2 regions of the Tumebacillus amylolyticus genome follow, and region 1 is predicted to be linked to the other one. Evidence: riboswitches for the same ligand, from Rfam matches in the RefSeq annotation. Region 1 holds a riboswitch; the other holds the start of a gene.

Region 1 (4,170 bases):
TTCTGCACCAGGTGCCACCCCTTCTTTCACATCGTTTGTCCTGTAGACATGTCTATGCCTGTACTCTATGGCGTAGACCAAGCCTGACAAGTCACGTTGTGAGCAGAATTTACATGTGGCGCCTCAGAACTTCTGTCCCAATCCCTCCCAACTTGCAAACCGATCCTTTACGTCGATTTGCACCTGCAACTCCGCCAACACATCCTCCACGTACGCCTCACGCCGCATGCCGACGAGCACCGAGGACACGCCGTCTGTCGAACGCAACGCCCGCAACGCCATGCCGCTGAGAGTTCCAGCCTCGCCCCATTGGGCGTCTGCTTGCGCCACACGCCGCTTCAATTCCTGCGAAACTTCGGCCGCCCGCTGCTTGTACATCTCCGTCACCGCCAAAAACGTCTCGTTCACGGCGTTCACATAGCCCTCCAACCACGCGCCGACCTCGGGGGGCAAATTCGGAGTCTCAAGCAACTTCTGCACACCACTTTGAACCGTCGGCACGAAAAACTGTTGCACCACCTCTTGCCAATGATCCAAGGAAGCAAACTTGCGCCCGTGTTCTTGCAAAAGCGCCCCTGCCGTCAACTTGTCGGCAAGGCTTGCCCGCACCTCGTCATCCGCCTCGACCAACGGCAAGATATCCTGACGAAAAAGCGCCTCTGCCGCCACGACTTTTTCAATCAACTCTGTCACCGAAGCCGCTGCATCGACATCCGGCATTGGCAGATCTGCCAAACGCACGAGCGAGTTCGCGACAAATGCATTCAACGGGCGGTTGATCAGCACCCCTAAGCCTTTGTCCCGCGCAAACTTCAGAACGCTCTGCCCATTCGATTGGTTCGCCTGTATGACACCGCCGCGCTCCAACAAATTCATCGGCAATTGAATCACGCGGAAGTGATGAGTGTCAGAGATCGACTCGGCAATCTCCCAAACTCGCTCCAACGAGGTAAAGAGATACTCCTCCGCCGGGGCCGGGAACGTATTCGAAGAAATCCCGTACCAACGAATTCTCCCGCGCTCCACTTCTCCTTCCAAATGCCGAAACGCAAGTTCGATCCGGCGGTAATACTCCTCGCGAGCCTCGTCCAACTGCATCCCGTTCTGTTTCGCAAAGCCTAAGTAATACTCCGGGTTATGTAACAAATACACATCCAACGCCTGCATCTGCAGCCGCTCCAAACTCGCCGTCAACTGATCTTCCAAGAACTCCGGATGGATGCAATGCTCCAAGCCTTCCCCATACAGCACCAAATCGAGAAACGGCATGCCTTCCCGCTTTCTCTGCTGACTCAAGCGGTAATTATGCCCTTGCAGATAGCCCGCCTTGGACACGACCACCACCTGCTCACGGTCGATCTCTCCCGCCGATGTCATCTCGGCCAATACCTTGCCCACCAACTCTTCCGATCCGCCGTCCGAGTAGTTGGAACTGGTATCCAGTACGTTCACACCGCCAAGCAACGCCTTGCGCATGGCCTCCCGATGCTCCGAAACCGACACATCCACCCGATAGCAACCAAACCCGGCCTGACTGACCTGCAAGCCGGTCTGACCGAGCGCATTATATTGTAGAAACATCCGTTATCACCTCCCCACCAGTATACCAAAAAAAGGAGCGCCCTCCTTCAGGCGCCCCTTCCGATCATAAACGCGTACAAATGCGGCTCTGTCTCCACCACCAACCGATCTCGCAACTGCGTGCCGCTGGCCGACAACGTCCCCGCCGGGAACTCGATGACATGCATCGCCCCGCGAACAAAAGGAGCGATCGTATTCGGACGAACCCGATGCAACATGTGCACGATGCGATGCTCGTCATCGAGGAACGCCACGTCGATCTCTTCTTTCATAAAAAACGTATGAATCCCGTTGCAAGATCGAAACACCAACGCCGCTCCCACCGGGACATTTCGACGCCCCATCCATCCGCGCAACCGCGACCAGAACGACTCCGCCGTCTCCACTTCCCATGCCAACCGAACACCCAAGCTTTGGTTCCACACTTCCATCATCTGAATTCCTCCTCTCGTTTTCTCATTTTCTACTTGCAAAGGTTCCGCCTTGGTGCAACCTTGATTTCCAGTACCTTGAAGGGTATAATGACAATGTTCACAATAATTACTAGTAGTGGTGTGGGGGTCGTGCTTTTTTTCGGTACGAAAAAACCTCTACACAGTCGCCGCTGCGCAGAGGTTCTACCACCCTGTTTCGGGTTGTGGGCAGATGTGTCCCTCAATCAGCAACCTGGCGATCATCTCCGGCACACGATTCTCGTGCTTGAGGAAGACCCATGGCTTTGCGTCCCCGTCTTTCGAGCGGGTTTGCCTTTTTTGATTGTTCAATCTTGCTTTACCGGAATTTCAATTTAATTCCTTGTCTTCACTATACACCGTTGTCGAATTTGGGCGGAATAGGTCGGAATGCCTTTTCTGGGGCAGACTTTTGTATTAGTTTTCTGCTAACTTTTAGGCACAAATGTGCTGGATAGATAGGAACAATGGCACTCTCCCCCTCGGGAGTCAGTGCCTTTTTTTCCATTTCGAAGAGGTGACTACCCAATGGCATACGACGGCCTTGTACTCCGTGCTGTGACGCACGAATTGCACACCCTGCTCCTCGGAGGGCGGGTTGATAAAATCTACCAACCGTTGGAACGCGACCTGCTGTTCCAGATTCGAGGCTTTGGCAACAACTACAAACTGCTGTTGACGGCACATCCGTCCTACCCGCGCGCGCAACTGACCCACGACTACAAGGGCGTGAACCCTGCCGAACCGCCGATGTTCTGCATGCTTCTGCGCAAACACTGCGAGGGCGGGCGAATTACCCGCGTGGAGCAGCTTGGCAACGAACGCATCTTGCATATCGCCGTCGAGAACCGCGATGAATTGGGCGACTTGACGGAGCGCGTGCTGGTGGTCGAGATCATGGGCCGGCACTCCAACGTGATCTTGCTCGACCCGCAAGAGAATCGCATCCTCGACTCGCTGGTTCACGTCAACTACGGCACGTCCCGCCACCGCGAAGTTCTGCCGGGCCGCACCTATGTGGCACCGCCGGAACAGGAGAAAAAGAGCCCGTTCGAGCTCTCCTTCGGCGAATTCCAAGCTCTGCGCAGCGCGGCGGCGGAGCTTGCCTACGACAAATTTCTGTTGAACTCCTTCACCGGCCTCTCTCCCCTGCTCTCTCGGGAGATCGCGGCCCGTGTGCAAGAAGTAGGTAATGCGGACTTCGAATGGCAAGCCTTCGCCGGTTTGATCGAGGACGCCCGCCATCACCGCTACCAGCCGACGATCGTCTACCAAGACGAGCGCCCCGTGGCGTTCTCCTGTTTTGACCTGACGCATCTCGACGGGGAGAAAAAAACATTCGCTTCCATCTCCGAAGCGATCCACCAATTCTACGCCGAGAAGTCTTGGCGAGACACGCTGCGACAAAAGTCCCAGGACCTCGAACGAATGCTCACCAACGAATTGGAACGCAACGTCGGGAAACTCGGGAAATTTGAACAGCAGATTCGAGAAGCGGACTCTTCGGAGATTCATCGCATCTACGGCGAGTTGATCACCGCCTACCAACACCAGATCGAGCGCGGCATGACAGAAGTAACCGTCCAGAACTTCTATGACGAGAATATGGCGGACATCACGATCCCGCTCGACCCGGCGTACAGCGCCAACGAAAACGCCCAAAGTTGCTTCAAGAAATACAACAAAGTCAAAAAGTCGATCCCGATCCTCCAAGAGCAAATTCAAGAAACCATTGCGGAGATCAACTACTTGGAGAACTTGCTTCAACAACTGACGACCGCTTCGTGGACCGATATCGAAGAAATTCGCGAAGAACTCGCGGCGGAAGGCTACCTCAAGATCAAGCGCAAGCCTCTGCCCAAAGGCAAAAAAGCCCCCAAGGAGAAAAACACTCCGATCAAACCGGAGCGCTACCTCTCCTCGGAAGGCATCGAGCTCCTCGTCGGCAAGAACAACAAGCAAAATGAATTCCTGACGATGAAGCACGCCTCCAACAGCGACACATGGCTGCACACCAAGGACATTCCGGGCTCTCACGTCGTCATTCGCGCGCGCGAGTTCTCCGAAACCACACTGCTTGAAGCGGCCCAACTCGCCGCCTACTTCTCCAAGGGACGCGAATCCAGCCAAGTTCCGG
Region 2 (4,170 bases), on a different contig from region 1:
CTCGAAATGTACGGCGTCTCCAAGCCCGAGATGTACGTCACGGCCGACCCGGCTTTTGCGATCAACCCGGAGTTGTTCTCCAAGGACGCCGGTGCCAAGATGTTGAGCGAATTCGGTGTGCAGACCCCCTACTTGGGCGGCAAGCAGAAGATCGCCGGCATCGCGATTCGCAACTGGGTGACGCCGCACCCGTTCCACAAAGTTCTCGCGCAGAACGCCGACGATTTGATTCGCGCCGGCTGGAAAGTCGTGTTCATCCCGATGCAATATCCGGGGGACGTAGGCGCGTCGCAGAAAGTGCTCTCCTACATGAAGGAGCGCGCCGTTTTGCTCAACCGCCAGTTCTCATTCCGCGACATCGCGAATATCATTGCCAACACCGACCTGATCATCGGGATGCGCTTGCATTCGTTGATCCTCGCCGCGCACTGCGGAGTGCCGTTCGTCTCGCTCTCCTACGATCCCAAGATCGACCGTTTCGTCCAGCGTGTCGGCTACGACCGCCAAATCGATGCGGTGAACAACGTCACCTACGAAAGTCTACGTGACACGATCCAAGATTGTGTGGAGAACCTCGAACACTACCGCGTCATGATGCGCCCGCATGTGGAAGAATTGCGTCAAGAAGCGGAGAAAAGTGGAGAATTAGCAGTTCGCTACTTGGGTTAACTTGAAATTTTACCAACTCCGAGTGAATTAACTATTGTTAATTCTCCACAAACTGTCTAAAATAAGAGAAAGACCTTTTCCGAAACGAGGTTTTGCGAATGGACACCTACTTGGAAGAAATCGAACGCATCCGCCGAAAGTTGAACGAAGTCGTGAAGGAGTACCAAGGGGATCTCTTGCACCCGAATGTCCTCCTGTTGAGCCAACAGCTCGATCGCTACATCGTCACCTATCATAGCAAGCCGTTGCAATAGCCACCTTCCGATTTGTTTGCGTGTCCGTCCCGATGACCTTACGAAAAAACCTCCGCTCCGGTTGCCCGGATGCGGAGGTTTTTTTGTGGAGTTACTTCAAGATCGCCATCTGTGCGCTGTCATCCCAGTCAACGGTCAAGTTGAAGAAGTTGCCGAGCGCTCGCAGCGGAACCAGCGTGCGGTCGTTGATCTTCTTGGCCGGAACGTCGAGGGTAACCGGCTGTCCGTCAACGGTCGCTTGCTTTGAATCGATCTGCAAGGTCACGACTTTGCCGTTCTTGTTGGTGAGGGTGACCGTTTGCGTCGCTTCGTCCCACTTCACGTCTGCGTTCAGCGCGGTGCCGATGGCACGCAGCGGAACGAGGGTGCGGTTGTCGAGGATGACCGGTTGTACGTCGAAGGCCGGTTTCTTGCCTTGGACATAGACTTTCACTTCGTTGGTATCGCCCTTCTTGACGTGTTGCTTGGAGAGGCGGGTGTAGATGTCTTGGTTGTTGTAATCCAGGGTCAGCGCTTTTTCGAGCGACTGGATGGCGCCGTCCGGGTTCTGCAGTTTGTCTTGCGCGTCCGACATCACGACGAGATCGTCCGGTGCTGCTTCGCCCGCGTCGTCCTTGGCTTTGAGCGCTTCGAGCACTTGTTGCAGCGCGTCTTGGTCGGTGGTGGAGCCGTTTTGCTTCGCCCAAGCTAAGAGCAGGTCGAGTTGCTTCTCCAGCGACGCGAGTTGCTTTTTGAGCTCGTCGAGGTGTTTGACCATGTTGGTGATTTTGTTCGTCCAGCCTTTGTGTTTGCCGTTGTCGGAGTGGCAGGTCGTCGTCACGCCGCCCGAGCCTTTGCCGTCCGTGTGGCCCCAAGCGTTGTCGTTTTGTCCGTGCTCGTCATGCTGTTTGTCGTCGCCCTTGCCGTGCCCGTGGTCGTTTTTGTCAAACCCGAAGCTCGGTTGCGGAGTCGGTTCCGGCGTAGGTGTCGGGTCGGGAGTAGGCGTAGGGTCGGGCACAGGTGTCGGGTCGGGAGTCGGGGTCGTCCCCCCGTTGTCGTCCTGATCTCCTTCGTCGTCGTCGGAGCACATGTCACCTGTCGTCGGGTCGGTTGTCGTGCCGCCATCGTCACCCGGTACGACGACCGGAGGTTCTGCCGGATCGGTCGGTTGAGTCGGTGGGGGGGTCGGCGTACCCGGATCGGTTGCAAATGCAGCTGAGACCGGCGCGGTCATCAACGTCACGGCCATGATCATCGCCGCAAACTTCCACTTTTTCATAAAAAACTCCTCCTCGTTTTCCCAACGAGTGCTGCTCACCGTTCTTGAAAAAACATCTCAAGTTCGGCAACCCGGCTGCCGTCGTGCATACGTCCGCACGGTAGGCCCGTGGCTTTGCGTCCCTGTCTTTCGATCAGGTTTGCCTTTATCGGGAGAAAATGTTTGTCTATATTATTAATCTTACAAACCTTGCGAAGTTGTCACAAGCGACAAAAGTCCTAGCTAAAACGCATGGACATCGAGGATTTCCAACCCCAACACTCGATTGGTGTCCGGATAGACCGCGTCTTGCTCCGTTTCCAACCACGCATAGCCGTAGTAATACTCCCCGTACGAATCATAGAATCCCATCCCGCCGCTCTCGGTGGACACGCCCTGTTCCTTCACCGCTTGGTTCACATCGACAAACAGATAGACGGCACTCTGCTCGCGATCGGAGCGGTCGTTTGTCGGTCGTGTCTGAACGCCTTCGACGTGCCCGTCTTTGTAGACGCGAATTTTTTGGAGACCGGGTTGTAACACAAGGGCGTCTGTCGAAGTCTTGCCTGTGCCCTGCGGCAAGAGTTGGACCACGCCTTGGAAATTCGCCGGAACGTTGAGCGTGATCTCCATGCCGTTGGACGTGCGCTTGACTTCGCGATCCAGATAGGCCCGGTAGTCAGCTTCAAACGCCGCCTCCGTCACCCCCGTCGCCGATTCAAACGCATGGGTACCGCCCGAGACGTACGCGTTCAGATAGCTGAGGAATTTCGTCTTGCCGTACGTCGCCACGTAATATTGATAGGCGAGATAGTCTTGCAATTCCACGTTGTACCCGGCGGTCGTCAGGGCATCGATGGTGCCGTCCTGACTCGACAGGAGGGGTTGGTATTTGCCTTGCTCCACGACCCCGAGCACATAATCGCGCAGCATGCCGTCCATCTGGCGGCGCATGACGGCCGGTTGCGACTTGAACTGCGCATCGAGCCCCGTCTGCCACGCCAAGCCTTCGTGTACCCAAGACGGCAGGGAGAGCCCGCCGTTCTGGTTGAGCAAGACGTGCATCAGTTCATGGGAGACCGTCTGGGTCAGCTCCCCGTCATTGGGCAGTTTGTTCAGCGGGATCAGCACATGCGACCCATAGGTCACGCCCTCCGCCGTTTCCGCCATCGACTTCGCGTTGCGATCGCCGCCGTACTTCGCGATGTTCTGCTCAAAGCCCTTTGCGGAGTTCGCCAAGTAGACCCAGACCGGCTTCTTGAACGTCTTGCCGATTTCGTTTTCGACGAGCGTCGTCAGGTCGTTGCGGCGCACCAACGACTGAAGATTCGCCGTCATCCCGTCCTTCAAGAGCGCGTCGTCGCCAACCACGCGAATTTTCGGCGCGTTGACGCTGTTGATCGTCACGCGGCCCAACGCTTCGTTCCAGAGCACTTCATCGCCGAACGACTCGGCGACAAATCGCACCGGCACCATCGTCCGGTCCTTCACCAATTGCGCCGGCACGTCAATCGGCATCGCCACCCCGTTTTTGGTGACACGGGTGCTCCCGATCGGCAGGCGCAACGTCACACCGTCCTTGGTCGCCACCGCCGTTTGGGTGGCCTCTTCCCAGCGCACATCGGCGCCCAAAGCTTCAAAAATCATCCGCATCGGAACGAGGGTGCGGTATTGAAACGCTTGTGGCTGCACATCGAACCGAATCCATTCGCCGTCCACATAGACGTCCGGTCGCTCCGGCGTCGCAGCGGAAGCCGCCTGAGCAACTCCCAGACCGCCCGCCACACAGACGCCCAGCAACAGGGTTTGCGTCCATCGCTTCCACAAAGTCATGTTCAAACACACTCCTCTCTCATGCTACCATCCTACTGTGAGAGTTTCCTACTTTGCAACTGGAAAAAAAAGCACCTGAACCGCGTGCGGTCAGGTGCTCTTTTGCTAAAAGTCGGTGTAGATGAAGCGCTCGCTCGGTCCTTCCGCGATCAGATAGACGGCGACGAGGAGCAACGC

What was found. Region 1 has a riboswitch for cyclic di-GMP ahead of JJB07_RS19625 (DUF192 domain-containing protein). Riboswitches for the same ligand answer to the same signal wherever they lie in the genome.
Region 2: it holds a riboswitch for cyclic di-GMP, as region 1 does, so the genes downstream of both, JJB07_RS02380 (copper amine oxidase N-terminal domain-containing protein) here and JJB07_RS19625 (DUF192 domain-containing protein) in region 1, are expected to answer to the same signal.

Annotation. Positions count from the first base shown of each region.
Region 1 covers NZ_JAEQNB010000007.1:78,510-82,679, reverse strand. The annotation lists gene JJB07_RS19635 (calcium-translocating P-type ATPase, SERCA-type) at 1-8, opposite strand, end outside; gene JJB07_RS19630 (aldo/keto reductase) at 124-1,581, opposite strand; gene JJB07_RS19625 (DUF192 domain-containing protein) at 1,629-2,015, opposite strand; cyclic di-GMP riboswitch class I at 2,239-2,339, opposite strand; gene JJB07_RS19620 (Rqc2 family fibronectin-binding protein) at 2,562-4,170, shown strand, end outside.
Region 2 covers NZ_JAEQNB010000001.1:503,842-508,011, reverse strand. The annotation lists gene csaB (polysaccharide pyruvyl transferase CsaB) at 1-669, shown strand, start outside; gene JJB07_RS02385 (aspartyl-phosphate phosphatase Spo0E family protein) at 768-923, shown strand; gene JJB07_RS02380 (copper amine oxidase N-terminal domain-containing protein) at 1,015-2,181, opposite strand; cyclic di-GMP riboswitch class I at 2,244-2,335, opposite strand; gene JJB07_RS02375 (copper amine oxidase N-terminal domain-containing protein) at 2,404-3,993, opposite strand.